4 regions of the Streptomyces sp. NPDC096013 genome follow, and region 1 is predicted to be linked to each of the others. Evidence: riboswitches for the same ligand, from Rfam matches in the RefSeq annotation. Region 1 holds a riboswitch; each other region holds the start of a gene.

Evidence for each region. A riboswitch is a leader RNA that binds a small molecule or an ion and turns the genes downstream of it on or off. The one in region 1 is predicted to bind cyclic di-AMP.
Region 2: it holds a riboswitch for cyclic di-AMP, as region 1 does, so the genes downstream of both, ACIRB1_RS30465 (transglycosylase SLT domain-containing protein) here and ACIRB1_RS02910 (peptidoglycan DD-metalloendopeptidase family protein) in region 1, are expected to answer to the same signal.
Region 3: it holds a riboswitch for cyclic di-AMP, as region 1 does, so the genes downstream of both, ACIRB1_RS38235 (C40 family peptidase) here and ACIRB1_RS02910 (peptidoglycan DD-metalloendopeptidase family protein) in region 1, are expected to answer to the same signal.
Region 4: it holds a riboswitch for cyclic di-AMP, as region 1 does, so the genes downstream of both, ACIRB1_RS07005 (M23 family metallopeptidase) here and ACIRB1_RS02910 (peptidoglycan DD-metalloendopeptidase family protein) in region 1, are expected to answer to the same signal.

What each region holds. Positions count from the first base shown of each region.
Region 1 covers NZ_JBIWGK010000001.1:647,980-652,489, forward strand. The annotation lists gene ACIRB1_RS02905 (SGNH/GDSL hydrolase family protein) at 1-166, opposite strand, end outside; gene ACIRB1_RS02910 (peptidoglycan DD-metalloendopeptidase family protein) at 410-1,330, opposite strand; cyclic di-AMP (ydaO/yuaA leader) riboswitch at 1,335-1,497, opposite strand; gene ACIRB1_RS02915 (alpha-galactosidase) at 1,801-3,873, opposite strand; gene ACIRB1_RS02920 (tyrosine-protein phosphatase) at 4,045-4,510, shown strand, end outside.
Region 2 covers NZ_JBIWGK010000010.1:146,153-150,662, reverse strand. The annotation lists gene ACIRB1_RS30470 (CocE/NonD family hydrolase) at 1-1,963, shown strand, start outside; cyclic di-AMP (ydaO/yuaA leader) riboswitch at 2,195-2,396, shown strand; gene ACIRB1_RS30465 (transglycosylase SLT domain-containing protein) at 2,400-2,873, shown strand; gene ACIRB1_RS30460 (HAD family hydrolase) at 2,988-3,794, opposite strand; gene ACIRB1_RS30455 (LacI family DNA-binding transcriptional regulator) at 3,901-4,510, opposite strand, start outside.
Region 3 covers NZ_JBIWGK010000016.1:197,705-202,214, reverse strand. The annotation lists gene ACIRB1_RS38245 (ATP-dependent Clp protease proteolytic subunit) at 57-692, shown strand; gene ACIRB1_RS38240 (hypothetical protein) at 700-1,008, shown strand; cyclic di-AMP (ydaO/yuaA leader) riboswitch at 1,348-1,527, shown strand; gene ACIRB1_RS38235 (C40 family peptidase) at 1,531-2,004, shown strand; gene ACIRB1_RS38230 (ATP-binding protein) at 2,089-2,547, opposite strand; gene ACIRB1_RS38225 (helix-turn-helix domain-containing protein) at 2,764-3,633, shown strand; gene ACIRB1_RS38220 (DUF397 domain-containing protein) at 3,643-3,867, shown strand; gene ACIRB1_RS38215 (8-amino-7-oxononanoate synthase) at 3,909-4,510, opposite strand, start outside.
Region 4 covers NZ_JBIWGK010000001.1:1,664,613-1,669,122, reverse strand. The annotation lists gene ACIRB1_RS07015 (M16 family metallopeptidase) at 1-778, shown strand, start outside; gene ACIRB1_RS07010 (M16 family metallopeptidase) at 775-2,163, shown strand; cyclic di-AMP (ydaO/yuaA leader) riboswitch at 2,378-2,529, shown strand; gene ACIRB1_RS07005 (M23 family metallopeptidase) at 2,543-3,298, shown strand; gene ACIRB1_RS07000 (GntR family transcriptional regulator) at 3,487-4,191, shown strand; gene ACIRB1_RS06995 (HPr family phosphocarrier protein) at 4,353-4,510, opposite strand, start outside.

The DNA of each region.
Region 1 (4,510 bases):
GCTTCCCGCGCACGGCGAGGTTGGTGTACGCGAAGTCGCCCTCGGGCCGGCGATCCGCGAGCAGTACCGCGAACCGGTCGGCCCAGCCGACCATCGCACCGTCGGGCCCGGGGTCGCCGACGCCCTCGGTGAAGCTGTCCCCCACCGCCACGTACGACCCGATCACTGTTCTGCTGTCACTCTTCGAATCGTTAGCCACGGCAACCATAATTCACCCTTGGCTGTGACCTACGCGATCGTAATTAGGGGTTGACGGGCGGTGAGATAAGCCACTTGTAAAGGGTTGTCCAAAGTCGGAATAACTCTCTGACCAGGGTCGTTGACGCCGGAACTGCCCTACGCCGAAGGCCGGACCCGGGGATAGAGGTCCGGCCTTCGGTGATGTGGGGGCCTGGCGTCGGGCCTGATGTCAGCCGACGGTGACGCCGTGCGAGCGGAGATAGGCGACCGGGTCCACGTCCGAGCCGTAGTACGGCGTGGTCCGGATCTCGAAGTGCAGGTGCGGGCCGGTCACGTTGCCGGTCGCCCCGGAGAGGCCGATCTGCTGGCCCTCGGTCACGGTCTGGCCGGCCGAGACGGAGAGCTGCGACATGTGGGCGTACTGCGAGTACTGGCCGTCCGCGTGCCGGATGACGACCTCGTTGCCGTAGGCGCCGTCGTAGGCCGCCGAGACGACCGTGCCCGCGGCGATCGCCTTGATGGTGGTACCGGTCGGGACGACGAAGTCGACGCCGGTGTGGTAGCCGCTGGACCACATGCTGCCGGCGACGCGGTAGCCGGTGCCGATGGTGGCGCCGGTCACGGGAAGGCCGTAGCCGGTGGAGGTGCTGGTGGTGTCGGCGCTCTGCGTGGCAGACGACTCCTTCGAAGAAGAAGACGACGAGGACGAGGAGGACGATGTGCCGGACGACGTCGACGACTTGGTCGTGTCCGTGCCGCTCGTCGCGGCCTTCTCACCGAGGGAGAGCTTCAGGCCCGGGTGGATCAGCGACGGGTTGCCGCCGATGGCTTCGCGATTGTCCTGGTAGATCTTCTTCCAGCCGCCGGTGACGTCCTGCTCCTCGGCGATCTTCGAGAGATAGTCGCCCGACTTCACCGAATACGTCGTGACGCGCGCCGACTTGGCGGCGGTGGACTTCTCGCTCGCCGTCTTCTCGGCCGCCGGAACGGACTGAACCGCCTTTTCCGGAGCGGACGTCGTGGTCGCGGCATGGGCGCCGGTGGCTCCCATGAGCGGAAGGGCGAGTGCCGCGCCGCCGGTTCCGGCGACGGCTATCGAACGGGTGAAGCGCTGGGGCTTCGGGCGGCGGTGTTTACCCTTCGCGGGCATGACGAATTCCTCTCCGGCGCCTGCGAGGTGAGCTGTCGGGTTCGGGCTGGAGATGCCCGGCCGCGCCCGGAGCGCGGCTTGACCCCAAGCCCGTTCCGGAGACCGGAACAGGCGTCTTACCTGTGGGTCCCCCGCTCCTGCCGCATACGGGTGAGTGGATGCGAAGTCCGGTCGGCGGCAGGACTGGGCGTCCGTCCGGATTGGTGGCGAACGTAAGCGAGGAAGACGCAAAGGGACAAGCAGGAGGTTCCACGGATTTGCGTTTCTTGTGATCCCCTGTGGGAATTCACCGTCACCCTCCGTGAATTCCCCCGGGACTCCGTCCGTCAATTCCCCTGCAAAAGCACGTCAATTACGTGAACATGACGAACGACGTACGGTCACGAATATGACGCTGCTCACGTACCCGACTCTCAGCTTTCTTTTTCCCAGGGCGAGTTGGAACGAAGGTTGCAATTGGGACAGAAGGATCAGATGCGACGCAGCCGGAGAACCGTCGCATCAAGGTCACCGCGCAGGCCGGTCCGCAATCCGTGGTGCAACAGCACGGCCCCTCGGTGGACTTCGCCCGTTTCGAGGCATTCGTACGATGCTGTCGGGTCAAGCCCACGCAGCCGGAGCGCCGGGAGGGGCTCGCCGTAGTGCTGCGCCTGGAGGAGGGCGAGGACGACGGTCTCGTCACCGCGGACGTACTGCACGGCGCTGAGCCCTCCGGTCGGCGGGCGCAGGCGGTGCAGGTCGCCGTGCTGCACGAGGGGCCGGATCTCCTTGTAGAGGTCCACCCAGCGGCGGGCCTCGGCGAGTTCCTCCTCGGTCCACTCCGAGAGGTCGCCGCCCACGCCGAGCACGCCGGCCATGGCGCTCACGAACCGGAAGCGCAGGCTGCTGACCCGGCCGTTGAGCTGGGTGTTGGGGCTGTCGGTGACCCAGGCGGCCATCACGCGCGCGGGGTGGATCTGGCTGAAGCCGTGCTGGATGGCGAGCCGGTCCAGCGGGTCGGTGTTGTCCGAGGTCCACACCTGGTCCGTGCGGCTCATGATGCCGAGGTCGATCCGGCCGCCGCCGCCCGAGCAGGACTCGAAGGCGACACCCGGGTGAGCCGCCCGCAACCGGTCCAACAGGCCGTACAGGGCGCGCACATGGTCGACCCATAGGCGCTGCGGGTAGGCCTCGCCCGGCCAGCCCGCGTCGGTGAAGCAGCGGTTGAAGTCCCACTTCACGTAGTCGATCGGGGCGCTGGAGAGGAGCCCGTCCAGCTGCTCCCACAGGTACTCCTGAACGTCCTCGCGGGCGAGGTTCAGGACGAGCTGGTTGCGGAACTCCGTCCGCTTGCGTCCCTCCTGGTACTGCACCCAGTCGGGGTGCGCGCGGTACAGGTCGCTGTCCGCGTTGACCATCTCGGGCTCGACCCAGATGCCGAACTGCATGCCCAGGGCGTGCACCCGGTCGGCGAGGGGCTTGAGCCCGGCGGGGAAGCGGTCCGGATTGGGCGTCCAGTCGCCGAGCCCGGCACGGTCGCTGGTCCGGGCGCCGAACCAGCCGTCGTCCACCACGAACAGCTCGACCCCGACCGCCGCCGCCCGCCGCGCGAGCACCTCCTGCTGGTCCTCGGAGATGTCGAACTGGGTGGCCTCCCAGGAGTTGTAGAGCACCGGCCGGTCCTGGTCCGCGTCCGGGATGACGTACGTCCGCTGGTACGTGTGCCAGGTGCGGCTTGCGCCGCCGTGGCCGGTCTCGCTCCACAGGCCGGCGAAGACCGGGGTCGTGAAGGACTCCCCCGGCGCCAGGAGCAGCAGCCCGGAGTCGTCGTACCCGGCGCCCCCGGTGATCTGCACGCGCGCGTCCGGGAGCTGGGCCACGGCGAGCCGCCAGGACCCCGACCAGGCGAGGGCGCAGCCGTAGACCTCGCCGCGTTCCTCGGTCGCGTCGGTGTCGAGGGCGACCCAGGGGAGGTGCTGGTGTCCGGTGTGGCCGCGGCGGCTGCCGATGACCTTCTCACCGTAGGTGAGGTCGGAGCGCACCAACCGGGACTCGGCGGCCCACCGCCCGTGCAGCTGCGACAGCCGCCAGCCCTCGCGCTCGGGCAGCGTCCAGGTGGCGGAGTCGGCGCGCAGCAGCTCCAGGGGCTCGGCCCCGTCGTTGTCGAGGGTCGTCCAGCGCTCGACGACGTCGCCGCGCGTCCGGTAGTGCAGCGTGATCGCCAGTCCGCCGTCCCGGAAGCGCAGCCGCAGCTCGTCGTCCTCGGTGTCGTACCGCTCGAAGGTCCACTCCGTGCCGCGGCGCTCGGGCGTGCGTACGGAGAGGGCGGGGCGGGCGAAGCGGGGGCCGCCATCGACGGGGTACTCCTCGCGGCCGTCGAGCTGCGACTCGAAGGAGGAGGCCCCGGGCAGCGGGCGGGCCGCCAGCTCCTCGGCGTCGGCGAGTGCGATCGCGGGGCCCCAGTGCAGGTGGAGCAGCTCGTCGTGCTCGGTGAGATGGACGGCATAGCTGCTCGTCGGGCCCGACAGCACCCATGTACGGCCGTTCTCGGCGATCTCCAACATCAAGTCCCTCACAGATTCGAACAAGTCCGCTCAAGCACCAACATCATCAACGGCGCGGGGCCTGCGAGGCAACGCCTGTGGACAACTCATTGCCTGGGGAACCCATGTCGTATCGTCGAGAACGTGCCCGCCGGTGAGCCGCGTCGTCGGGCCGAGTGGGAGGGAGTCCTCGTGACGCAGCAGATTCCGTCGACCGAGCCGGAGTTGTCCGGAGTGCGCAATTTCCGGGATGTGGGCGGACTTCCGACCGTGGACGGACGCCGGGTGCGGCACGGGGTGCTGTTCCGCAGCGGCCACCTCGCGCACGCGACGGAGGAGGACGCCGTGTTCCTCGGCTCGCTGGGCCTGCACACGATCTTCGACTTCCGCAACGCGTCGGACCAGAAGCTGGAGGGTCCCGACGTCGAGCTGCCGGGTGTGCGCAATGTGAATCTGCCGCTGAGCGACCCGGCGGACGGCTCCGAGTTCTGGAAGATGGTCCGCGACGGCGAGATGGAGCAGCTGCGCGAGATCCTCGGCGACGGCAAGGCCGCCGCCCGCATGATCGCGTCGTACCGCACGATCATCAAGGAGCGCACCGCCGAGCACTCCCAGGTGCTGCGCTCCCTCGCGGACGACAGCGTCCCGGCGCTGATGC
Region 2 (4,510 bases), on a different contig from region 1:
GTTCCACGAGGACATCCGCATCCCCCTGTCGGACAGCACACGGCTCTACGCGCGCGTGTGGCGCCCGGTGACGGACGAACCGGTCCCCGCGCTCCTGGAGTACCTCCCGTACCGGCTGACCGACTGGACCGCGCCCCGCGACGCCCAGCGCCACCCCTGGTACGCGGGCCACGGCTACGCCTCCGTCCGCGTCGACGTGCGCGGGCACGGCAACAGCGAGGGCCTGCCCGGCGACGAGTACGACGCGCAGGAACTCGCCGACGGCGTCGAGGTCGTCAACTGGCTTGCCGCACAGCCCTGGTGCACCGGCAAGGTCGGCATGTTCGGCATCTCCTGGGGCGGCTTCAACTCCCTCCAGATCGCCGCGCTGGCCCCCGAGCCCCTGAAGGCGATCGTCACCGTCTGCTCCACGGACGACCGCTACGACAACGACGTGCACTACATGGGCGGTTCGGCCCTCGCCGTCGACCTGCACGCCTGGGCGGCCACCATGCTCGCCTTCGTCGCCCGGCCGCCGGACCCCCAGTACACGGGCCTCGTCTGGCGCGACATGTGGCTGGGCCGCCTGGCGGAGATCGACCCGTTCATCCACACCTGGCTCGCCCACCAACTCCGCGACGACTACTGGAAGCACGGCAGCGTCTGCGAGGACTACGGCGCGATCGACGCGGCCGTCCTCGCGGTCGGCGGCTGGCACGACCCGTACCGCGACACGGTCCTCCGGCTCGTCGAACACCTCCCGCCGGACCGCGTACGCGGCCTGATCGGCCCCTGGTCCCACCAGTACCCCGACCGCGGCCTCCCGCCGGGCCCGGCGATCGGCTTCCTCCAGGAGACCCTCCGCTGGTGGGACCAGCACCTCAAGGGCATCGACACGGGCGTCATGACGGACCCCCTCCTACGGGCCTACGTCAGCGACTCGCATCCCCCGGCCACGGTCTACGACACCCTCCCGGGCCGCTGGGTCGGCGAACCCGCGTGGCCCTCGCCGCACGTGAAGACGACGACGTACGGCCTCCGGGGCGCCCCCGTGGTCGTCCGCTCGCCCATGCACACCGGGGTGGACGCGGGCCGGTTCTTCCCCTTCGGGAACGACGCCGACCTGCCGCCGGACCAGCGGGACGAGGACGCGCGGTCGGCGTGCTTCGAGTTCGAGGTGCCGGCCGAGACCTGGGTGCTGGGACGGCCGAGGGTACGGCTGCGGCTGACCTGCGAGGTGCCGCGCGGGCAGGTGATCGCCCGGCTCTGCGACGTCGCCCCCGACGGCTCCTCGACCCTGGTCACCCGGGGCGTGCTCAATCTGTCGGCGCGGCACGGGCGGGACCGGGCGGTGCCCTGGACGCCGGGGACCACCGAGGACGTCACCTTCGAGCTGAACGGCATCGGGCACGCGTTCCCGCCCGGGCACCGGATCCGGCTCGCGGTGTCGTCGGCGTACTGGCCGTGGATCTGGCCGCAGCCGGGGTCCGCGGCGGGCTTCACGCTGGACCCCGAGGGCAGCGCGCTCGAACTCCCGGTGCGGGAGCAGGAGTTGACGGACGACATCCGCTTCGAGGAGCCCGAGGAGGCCGCGCCGCTCGGGGTCAACCACCCGGCCACGCTGGACGAACCGCGGCCCGAGCGGCTCGTCGTGCGGGACGTGGCGAAGGGCGAGTGGCGGCTCGAAGTGGACCCCCGGTACGGCGGCACGCGCGTGTATCCCGACGGGTTGGAGTTCACCGAGGACGCGCTGGAGACGTACACGATCGACGAGTCCGATCCGCTGTCCGCGCGCACCCTCTCGGAGTGGTCGATCCGGCTGCACCGGCCGGAGCTCGGCTGGGACGCGAGGGTGCGGACCCGGTCGGAGATCACGTGCGACGAAACGGACTTTCTCACCTCAAATGAGGTGATCTGCACCGAGGGTGGAGAAGTGATCTTCCATCACACCTGGGAGAAAAGGATTCCGAGAACTGCCAGTTGAGGTTGAATGCCCGATTTGCCGTTCTTTATCTTCTCGTGAGTTGGGTCACGCGTTTCTGTGCGCGACCTGTGTCCCGGCCTGTCCCCATTTCCCCTTGCGGCAATTGACAGTTGACCCTTGGCTCATGCAAAGGATCAAGTGCCCCATACGCCTCAGACCAAGGTCAATAGGGGTTAGGTGTGATTCCGCCACTTGTTCCGGACATGTGCTCTCGCATAGTTTCCCGGCCTGTCGAGCGGAACGCCGAATCCTGCCGCCGCCCGGCATCCCAGTCACGAACTTCTCGCACGGCAGGAGCGGGGGAACCAGGTAAGTCGCCGGACCGGTCGTCACGACCGGGACGGCTCGGGGTTAAGCCACGTCCGAGGACGCGGCCGGGCACCTCCCAGCCCGAACCCGACAGCTCACCTCGCAGGCGACGGAGAGGAACCTCGCCATGCGTGCAACCACTCAGTCCCGCCGTGCCCGCCTCGTCCGCCGTGCCGTCATCGCCGGCACCGGTGCGGCGATCCTGGCCCTGCCCGTCGTCGGTGCGACCACCGCGTCCGCGGCCACCACGTCGACCAGCTCGACCACTCTCGCCGGGTACCCCAACACCCTTGACGGGTGGATCCGGGAGTCGCTCGCGATCATGGCGCAGAAGGGGATTCCGGGTACGTACAACGGGATCTACCGGAACGTGATCCGTGAGTCGTCCGGCAACCAGTACGCGATCAACAACTGGGACTCCAACGCGGCGGCCGGTACGCCGTCGAAGGGGCTGCTCCAGGTGATCGACCCGACGTTCAACGCGTACCACGTGGCCGGGACTTCGTTCGACCCGTACGACCCGGTCGCGAACATCACCGCGGCCTGCAACTACGCGGCGGCGGTGTACGGCTCGATCGACAACGTCTACGGCGCCTACTAGGAACCGTTGGATCAGCCACGACGGCCGGGTGGTGAGTGACACCGCCGTCGTGGCTGGTCGCGCCCGCGCGGCGGAGCCGCACAAGGACACAGCGCCGCGCCCCTTTGGGGCGCCTCAGCCGAAGAGTCTCTCCAGTACCACCGCGATGCCGTCGTCCTCGTTCGAGGTTGTCACCTCGTCGGCCACCGCCTTGAGTTCGGGGTGGGCGTTGGCCATCGCCACTCCGTGGGCCGCCCAGTCGAACATCGGGATGTCGTTCGGCATGTCGCCGAAGGCGATGGTGTCGGAGGGGGTCAGGCCCAGGTGCCGGGCGGCCAGGGCGAGGCCCGTCGCCTTGGTGATGCCGAGTGGCTGGAGTTCGACGGTGCCGGGGCCCGACATGGTGACCGAGGCCAGGGAACCGACCACCGAGCGGGCCGTGGCCGCCAACTCGTCGTCCGCCAGGGCCGGGTGACGGAGCAGCACCTTGCTGATGGGCTCGCACCAGAGGTCGTCCCGCCGGCCCACCCGTACCGCGGGGAGGGTGGGGTGCGGCATCAGATAGCCGGGCTCGATGAGCGTGAGGCCGTCGACGCCGTCCTGGTCGACCGCCGCGTACACCTGGCCCACCTCCGCCTCGATCTTGCCGAGCGCCGTCTCCGCCAACTCCCGGTCCAGGGTGACCGACCAGAGCAGACGGTCCGCGCCGGCGTCGTACAACTGCGCGCCCTGTCCGCACACCGCGAGCCCCTTGGAGCCGAGGACGTCCAGCAGGGGCCGCACCCTCGGCGCGGGCCTGCCGGTGACGACGAGATGCCGGGCACCGGCCGCCGCCACCCGCGCGAGCACGGCGAGAGACCGGTCGGAGAGCGTGTCGTCGCCGCGCAGCAGCGTCCCGTCCAGGTCGGTGGCGATCAGTGCATATGCGAGGGGTGCGGCCATGATCAGAGAATACGGATGGAAAGCCCCACCGACTCGACACGAACCGGACGGCTGCTGCCTTCACATGCGTTGACCCGTGTTCCGGTTGGTTGGACACAAACGGCCGTCATGCCGAGTCCCGGATCACCAGTTCGGTGGGCAGGATCACGCCGGCCGTGTCCTCGCCGGCGATCTGGGCGAGGAGCACGCGGACCATTTCGGCGCTGATGCGGTCGTAGGGCTGGCGCATGGTCGTGAGGGCCGGGGTGATGGAGGTGGCCGCGGCCGAGTCGTCGAAGCCTCCGACAGCGATGTCATCCGGGACCGAACGGCCGGATTTCTGGAGGGTGTCGACCACTCCGAGGGCCATCAGGTCCGAGGCCACGAAGACCGCGTCGATGTCGGGGGCCTGGGCGAGAAGGCGCCGTGCCGCTTCCTCGCCGCCCGTGCGGCGGTAGTCGCCCTCCACCACGAGGGCCGGGTCGTGCGGAAGGCCCGCTTCCGTCAGGACGTCCCGGTAACCCGCCAGGCGGTCGGGGCCGCCGGGGGCGTCCAGCGGGCCGGTGACCATGGCGATGCGGCGGCGGCCTCGGGCGAGGAGGTGGCGGACCATGTCCTGGGCGCCCTCCCGGTCGGCCGCTGCCACGTAGCTGTATGTGGAGGCGGTGCCCAGGGGTTTGCCGCAGGCCACCAACGGGATGCCCGCGGACCGGAGTTCGGCCGCCACCGGGTCGCCG
Region 3 (4,510 bases), on a different contig from region 1:
TGTACATTTTGTACAGAGCCCGCCAGGGAGTGCGCCCGTCAGAGAGAGGTCATGCCATGACCCGACCGTCCGCCCGCTATGTCCTGCCCGAGTTCACCGAGCGCACCAGCTCGGGCCACCGGACCCTCGACCCGTACTCGAAGCTGCTGGAGGAGCGGATCGTCTTCCTCGGGACGCCGATCGACGACATCGCGGCGAACGACGTGATGGCCCAGTTCATGCACCTCGAGTACCAGGCACCCGACCGGGACATCTCGCTGTACATCAACTCGCCCGGCGGATCGTTCACCGCGATGTCGGCGATCTACGACACCTTGCGGTTCGTCAGCTGTGACGTGGAGACGATCTGCCTGGGCCGGGCCGACTCGTCCGCGGCGGTGCTGCTGGCGGCGGGCACGCCGGGCAAGCGGTCGGCGCTGCCGGGTGCGCGGGTGGTGATCCGCCAGCCCGCGCTGCCGGATCCGGTCCAGGGCCAGGCGAGTGATCTCGCCATCCAGGCCGAGGAGTTGGCGCGCACCCGGTCCCAACTCGAGTCCCTGCTCGCCCTGCACACGGGCCGGACGGTGCAGCAGGTGAGCGCGGACATCGAGCGCGACCACATCCTGGATGCCCAACAGGCCCTGGAATACGGGCTGGTGGACCGGATCGTGGCCACCCGCAAGACCTCGCTCACCGAGCCGGGCGGGGCGTGAGCCGACGATGCTGCCGCCGGAACTGCCGCCGTTGCCCGCACTGACGCGCGCCGAGGGCGAGTTGATCGACCGTTATCTGGAGGTGGCCGACCTGCTGGGCCGTATCAACCCGGCGCACGACGGTGACACGTACCGTGGTCTGAGGGCCGCTCAGGCGCTGGTGGCGAAGGCCGTCGAGCTGCGGGACGCGCTGGCGCTGATGCACCAGCGGGGCGAGACCGAGCTGCACGCCCCCACCCTGGCGCGTGCGCTGCGCGTGCTGGACGGGGAGCGCCGCACGGCGCGCGTCACCATCCCCGCGCCCCCGGACAGTTGAGGGTCGCGGAGCCGTCCCGGTCGGAGGCGAAACGAGCCGAACGGCGTACCCCCGATCGGCGTAGTCGCTCCTCCGTCCGAGAGGCGTCCCGGGTTGCGCAACACGCGTGGTCCGAGGGGCCGCTGAGGTGTTCCGGTGCTGGTCCGAGGGGTGCACCCCGCTCGACACCCGCTCGAACACGGGGGTGTCCACCCGAACGGGTGAGTGGTGAGTAACCCCACAAATACCCGGTTCCATTGGGATTTTCGGACATCCATAGGTGAAGATCCCTGTCTGACGACAAGACCCCGCCGCAGCGGCGGGGCGATCCGGGCGGACGCCGAGTCCTGCCGCCGCCCGGATGACAGGTCGACAGGATTGCATCGGCAGGAGTGGAGGACCCAAGCACGACGGGTCGCCGGGACGGTCACGCCATGACCGGGTCGAGCAGCCCTTGGGGTGAAGCCGCGTCAGCGGCCGGGCAACTTCGCCAGCCCGAATCCGACAGGTCATCCTTCACAGGCGGCTGACGAAGGGTTGCGCATGACTGCGCTCAATCGTGTCCCGTCGCTGATGGTCAGGGCCGGTACGGCCTCGGCCTTCGCCATCGCCGCCGTGGGCGGCTCCGTCGTGATACCGGGTGTCGCATCCGACGCCGCGGCCGCGACACCCGCGACGAAGGCACTTCAGGTCGCGGCGTCCAAGAAGGGCGCCCCGTACAGGTACGGGGCCACCGGGCCGGGCCGCTTCGACTGCTCCGGGCTCACGTTGTACTCGTACAAGAAGGCGGGCAAGAAGCTGCCGCGTACGGCTGCCCAGCAGTACAACAAGACCCACCACATCTCGGCCAAGAGCCGCAAGGCCGGGGACCTCGTGTTCTTCCACTCGGGCTCCAGCGTCTACCACGTCGGCATCTACGCCGGGAAGGGAAAGATCTGGCACGCCCCGAAGACCGGGGACGTGGTGCGGTTGCAGAAGATCTGGACCAAGAGCGTCTGGTACGGCCGGGTCAGCTGACCCGCGCTGAGTCTCCCGAGGGGGTGGCGGCCACCTGACGGGCCGCCACCCCCTCGGGTGTCCGGAGACGTTCCAGAAGCGGTTCTACGGCTCCTGCCGGCCCGCGGCGGTCACCGGCGGGGCCGGTACGGTCCAGGGCACCTCGACGGAGACGGTCTTGCCGCCCTCGCGGGTGGGCCGGACCCTGAGCTTGCCGCCGCACTCCGCGGTCAGCCAGCGGATGATCACCATGCCCCGGCCGTTGTCCTGCTGGACGGCGGCCGGCAGGCGTTTGGGGAAGCGGGGGTGGCTGTCGGTGACCCCGATGCGCAGGTGTTCGTCACGCTCCAGTTCGATGTCCACCGTGAAGGTGGGTGACTGGCCGAAGGTGTGCTGTACGGCGTTGGTGGCGAGTTCCGACACGATGAGACGGATGGTGTCGGCGGCCTCCGTGTCCGCCGGGAGTCCCCATTCGGCCAGGGTTCCGACGACATAGGTACGGGCGGCGGACACCGAGGCCGGATCGCTCGGCAGAGTGACGGATGCTTCCAGATGGTCTGCCATGGCGCGGTCGTCCCTTTCCCGCGGGACCGGTGTCCGTCACGGCGCGCGCGGATGGTTCGAGTACGGTCCCGGACTGGTGCTTCTTCGCCAGACTGCCATTAGCTCGGCGGTAACGGTGCCGATCCACCAAGATATGCATATATCTGTCGCTCGAAGCGGTGAACTCTGCGACCTCAGACCGTATTTGGGCGGCTCGGAAGGAGTAAGGAGAAACCCATGCAGTACGGTCCCGCGGTGCGCCGCCGGAAACTGGGCGCCGAACTGCGCGCGTTGCGTGCGGAGGCGGGGCTCACCAGCGGAGAGGCGGCCCGGCTCGTCGGCTGGCATCAGTCGAAGGTGAGCCGCATCGAGACCGGGGCGAGTGGCGTGAAACCACCTGACGTCCGGTTACTTCTGGACGCCTATCAGGTAGGTGACCCCCAACTTCGGGACATGCTCCTCATCCTGGCGGGCTCCGACGACATCGGCGGCCGGCACCACTGGTGGCACGCCTATCGCGGTGTACTGCCGCCCGCCTACCGGGACTTCATCAGTCTGGAGTCACAGGCCAGCACGCTCCGCACCCTGGAGACCTCGGTGGTCCCCGGACTGCTTCAGACGCCGGAGTACGCCCGGGCGGTGACCCGGGCCGCCGTGGGAGGCCCCGACAACGACGGGCCCGAGCGGCTCGACGCGCTGGTGCAGGTGCGTATGGCCAGGCAGGACGTGCTGCGCGCGGATCCGCCGCTGGCGCTGAGCGTGGTCCTCGACGAGGCGGTGCTGCGCCGGGAGGTGGGCGGTCCCGGCGTGATGGCACGTCAGCTGGACCGGCTGGTGGAGGCGGCTCGGTTGCCCCAAGTCCGGCTCCAGGTACTGCCGTTCGCCGCGGGGGCGCACATCGGCGTCACCGGGCCTTTCGTTATTTTCTCCTTTCCGAGCACTTCTGATCTGGACGTGGTTGTTCTCGACCACTTGACGAGTAGCCTCTACCTCGAACGGAAAGAAGACCTGGAGGCCTACAGCGAGGCCTTCAGCACCCTTCAGTTCCACGCCCTTTCGCCCGAGGATTCGTCGGATTACATCGCCGGGATAGGTGACGGCGCGTAAGGAGGCACCATGTCTGCACTGCCTCGGAACGTACCTTCCAGTTCTGAACTGTCCGGTGTGCGGTGGCTGCGCAGCAGCTACAGCACGGGAGCGAACAACTGCGTCGAGGCGGCTCGTCCGCGCTCAGGCCCCCGCGCGGGGCTGCTCGCCGTACGCGACTCGAAGGACCCGCAAGGACCCGCCCTGCTCTTCTCCCCCGAGAGCTGGACGGGATTCCTCACCGCGTTCCACTGATCTGTCCGCCCGTCAGCGACGCACGGCCGTGTCACGCCGACTCATGGTCGCGTCTCGCCGATCACACGTGCAGCGCGTTCGATCTCGGCCCCGGAGAGGTCCGCTCGGGCGGTCAGCCTGAGCCGTGAGATGCCGTCGGGCACGGAAGGAGGACGGAAGCAGCCCACGGCCAGCCCTGCCGTACGGCAGTCGGCCGCCCACTGCACGGCCGCCTCCGGGGACGGCGCACGCACCGAGACCACGGCGGCGTCCGGACGTACCGCTTCCAGACCCGCCGCGGTCAGCCGTGTGTGCAGATCACCCGCCACGGCGCGCGCCCGGGCAGCCCGCTCGGGCTCGCGCCGCAGCAGGGTCAGCGCCGCGAGCGCCGCACCCGCCGCCGCCGGCGCGAGCCCCGTGTCGAAGATGAACGTCCGCGCCGCGTTGACCAGATGGTCGATGACCCGCGCCGGACCGAGCACGGCACCGCCCTGGCTCCCCAGCGACTTGGACAGCGTGACCGTCACGACCACGTCCTCGTCGCCCGCGAGCCCCGCCGCGTACGGCGCCCCGCGCCCGCCGTCGCCCAGCACCCCGAGCCCGTGCGCGTCGTCGAGCAGCAGCCCCGCCCCGAACTCCCGGCACGCCTCGGCGAGCGCGCCCA
Region 4 (4,510 bases), 1.0 Mb from region 1:
GTTCTTCCGCACCTACTACGCGCCCAACAACGCGGTCCTGTCCGTGGTCGGCGACATCGACCCCGAGCAGACGCTCGCCTGGATCGAGAAGTACTTCGGGTCCATCGCCGCGCACGACGGCAAGCCCGCACCCCGTGACGGCGCGCTGCCCGACACGATGGGCGGGGAGCTGCGCGAGGTCGTCGTCGAGGAGGTCCCGGCGCGCGCCCTGATGTGCGCGTACCGCCTCCCGGAGGACGGCACGCGCGCGTCCGACGCGGCCGACCTCGCCCTCACCATCCTCGGCGGCGGCGAGTCCTCGCTCCTCTACAACCGCCTTGTCCGACGCGACCGTACGGCCGTCGCGGCCGGCTTCGGACTGCTGCGGCTGGCCGGAGCGCCCTCCCTGGGGTGGCTCGACGTGAAGACGTCCGGTGACGTCGAGGTGCCCGTCATCGAGGCCGCCATCGACGAGGAGCTCGCCCGGTTCGCCGAGGAGGGCCCCACGGCTGAGGAAATGGAGCGCGCCCAGGCCCAGTTGGAGCGCGAGTGGCTCGACCGGCTGGGCACGGTCGCGGGCCGCGCCGACGAACTGTGCCGGTACGCCGTCCTGTTCGGCGACCCGCAGCTCGCCCTGACCGCCGTACAGCGCGTCCTCGACGTGACGGCGGAGGAGGTCCAGGAGGTCGCCAAGGCCCGCCTGCGCCCCGACAACCGCGCGGTGCTCGTCTACGAGCCCGTCGCGGAAGAGGACGACGAAGCAGAGGCCGGCGACGAGAACGAGGAGGCGGCCAAGTGACCGAGCTCGCCACGATGGAATTCCACCCCCAGCCCCAGGCCGGCGAGGCCAGGCCGTGGGCCTTCCCGGCCCCCGAACGCGGCACGCTGGCCAACGGCCTGACGGTCCTGCGCTGCCACCGCCCCGGCCAGCAGGTCGTCGCCGTGGAGGTGCTCCTGGACGCGCCCCTGGACGCCGAGCCGGCCGGCCTGGACGGTGTCGCCACGATCACCGCGCGCGCCTTCTCCGAGGGCACCGACAAGCACTCCGCCGAGGAGTTCGCCGCCGAGCTGGAGCGCTCCGGCGCCACTCTCGACGCGCACGCCGACCACCCCGGGCTGCGCCTCAGCCTGGAGGTCCCGGCCTCGCGCCTGGCCAAGGGGCTCGGCCTGCTCTCCGACGCGCTGCGCGCGCCCGCCTTCGCGGACAGCGAGATCGAGCGGCTGGTCCGCAACCGCCTCGACGAGATCCCGCACGAGACGGCCAACCCCTCGCGCCGCGCCGCCAAGGAGCTCTCCAAGGAGCTGTTCCCGGCGAGCTCGCGCATGTCGCGTCCGCGCCAGGGCACCGAGGAGACCGTCGAGAAGATCGACTCGGCGTCCGTACGCGCCTTCTACGAGCGGCACGTCCGCCCCGCGACGGCCACCGCCGTGGTCGTCGGCGACCTCACCGGCATCGACCTGGACGCGCTGCTCGCCGACACCCTGGGTTCGTGGACGGGCTCCTCCGCGCAGCCGCGTCCCGTGCCGCCGGTGACCGCCGACGACACCGGGCGGGTCGTGATCGTGCACCGTCCCGGCGCCGTCCAGACGCAGCTGCTCATCGGCCGTGTCGGAGCCGACCGGCACGACCGCGTGTGGCCGGCCCAGGTGCTCGGCACGTACTGCCTCGGCGGCACCCTCACCTCCCGCCTGGACCGCGTCCTGCGCGAGGAGAAGGGCTACACCTACGGTGTGCGGGCGTTCGGCCAGGTGCTGCGTTCGGCACCCGACGGCACGGGCGCCGCGATGCTCGCCATCAGCGGCTCCGTGGACACCCCGAACACCGGTCCCGCGCTGGACGACCTGTGGACGGTGCTGCGCAAGCTCGCCGAGGGCGGCCTCACCGACGCCGAGCGTGACGTCGCCGTGCAGAACCTCGTCGGGGTGGCGCCGCTCAAGTACGAGACCGCCGCGGCCGTCGCGAGCACGCTGGCCGACCAGGTCGAGCAGCACCTGCCCGACGACTACCAGGCGACGCTGTATCAGCAGCTCGCCGCGACCGGCACCGTGGAGGCCACCGCGGCGGTCGTGAACGCCTTCCCGGTGGACCGTCTGGTGACGATCCTGGTCGGCGACGCGGAGCAGATCAAGGCGCCCGTGGAAGCGCTCGGCATCGGCGAAGTGACCGTCGTCCCGGCCGAGTAGACGACCCGTAGCGGGCCGATGAGCGGCACGCGCGCGTGGGGGCCCTGGTGGCTGAAGAGTCACCAGGGCCCCCTATTGTCCGAATTGGGGGAGAGGTTGCCTGTCTGCCCTGTGGCATGTGCAACAAAAACCTTGATCCGTTTGGGGATTGAAAGTGGCCCCCCTTAGCGTCGGTCCGGCTGTCCGTCAGGCACCGCGCCGCACTCGCGGCACCGGACAGTCATCGCCGAGTCCCCGTACGGCGCGAGCCAGGGGAGCCGGGGACCCACGTCCCTGGGGTGAATCGGACGCCCGTGGAGGGGGTCCGTAGGAGACCTTCCTGCTCCGAACCCGTCAGCTAACCCGGTAGGCGAGAAGGAAGGAAAGGATCAGCCACTCCATGGCGTTCACCCGCGCCACCGGGAAGCACCGTCGCCCGAGCCGGACCCACCGCACCACCGTTCGTGTCGCGAGCGTCGCGGCCCTCACCACCACCGGCGTCATCGGCACCCTCGCGAGCGCCCCGGCGTTCGCCGCGGAGCCCGCCGCAGAACAGACCGGACTCACCCCCGTCATCGCCATCGGCGACTCCGTGGCCGAGAAGATCGACGCCCAGGCCGCCGCCCAGCGGCAGGCCGCCGCCGAGGCGCAGGCCAAGGAGGAGGCCCGGGCCAGGGCCGCCGCGCAGGCCAAGGCGGAGCACGAGGCCAAGGAGCGCGCCGCCCGTGCCGCCGAGCGCAAGAGGCTCAACACCTTCGTCGCACCGGTCACCGGCTCGTACGTCTCCACCGGCTACAAGACCGGCGGTTCCCTCTGGTCGTCCGGCGCCCACACCGGCATCGACTTCCACGCCTCGACCGGCACCTCGGTCCACGCTGTCGGTTCCGGCACCGTCGTCGAGGCCGGCTGGGGCGGCTCGTACGGCAATCAAGTGGTGATCAAGATGGCCGACGGCATGTACACCATGTACGGCCACCTGTCGTCCATCGGTGTCTCCGTCGGCCAGACGGTCACCCCGGGCCGGCAGATCGGCCTCTCCGGGGCGACCGGCAACGTCACCGGACCGCACCTCCACTTCGAGGCCCGCACCACCGCGGAGTACGGCTCGGACGTCGACCCCGTCGCCTACCTCCGCAAGCACGGCGTGAACGTCTGACGGCGTAGCACCGCACTTCCCGAAGCCCTGGCCCGCCCGGCCGGGGCTTTCGGCGTTTCCGGAGCCCTCCTGTCCAAAAAATATGCATGGATTCCGGCCCCCCATCGGAAATTCCCGCTCATTGCAATAGAGTCACGGAACACACGTCAATCGTCGACGTTTCACGGGGATTAAGGCGGAGGTCGGACATGCGTATTCCGGCGCACTCGGTATGCACGGCGATCCGGGACGACATCGTCGCCGGTGTCTACGAGCGCGGCAGCCGGCTCACGGAGGAACTCCTCGCGCGCCGGTACGGGGTCTCGCGCGTCCCCGTCCGGGAGGCCCTGCGCACGCTGGAGGCCGAGGGGTTCGTGGTGACCCGGCGGCACGCGGGCGCGTGCGTCGCGGAACCGACCGAGCAGGAGGCCGCCGACCTGCTGGAGATGCGGATGCTGCTGGAGCCGCTCGGCGCCTCACGGGCCGCGCAGCGGCGCACCGAGGCCCACCTCAAGGTGCTGCGCGGCCTCGTCAGGCTGGGCCAGGAGCGGGCCAGGCGGGGCAACAGCGAGGATCTGCGCTCCCTGGGCAGCTGGTTCCACGAGACGCTGTCCCAGGCCTCCGGGAGTCCCGCGCTGACCTCGATGCTGACCCAGCTGCGGCACAAGATCGCCTGGATGTACGCGGTGGACGCCCCGGCCAACCCCGTGGAGTCCTGGGCCGAGCACGGCGCCATCGTGGACGCCGTGGCCCGCGGCGACGCCGAGCGCGCCCGGGCGATCACCGCCCTGCACACCGAGCGCGCGGGCACCGCGCACCGGCTGCGCTTTCCCGGCGGGGCGAACGCCGCGAACGGCGCGGACCGTGTGAGGACTTCGCAACCTCCCGTAAACATGTCGGGTCTGCGGCATTAACACGGGCACCGTATACAAAGAGGAGCTAATTCGCGGGGGATTATTCATGCTGCCCACAAATGGAAATGCGAAGGGCTCGCCCGGTAATTCGGACGAGCCCTTCGAGGTTGTGGTGCATCGGGTTTTGGGCAAATGCACCGCAACCCTCAATTGGGTGGTGCTCAGACGGTCTCGGGGAGTTCCTCGAGGCCTTCCGCGACCAGCTTCGCGAGGCGGTCGAGGGCCGCGTCCGCGCCCTCGGCGTCCGACGCGAGGACGATCTCCTCGCCGCCCTGGGCGCCCAGGCCCAGGACCGCGAGCATGGAGGCCGCGTTGACGG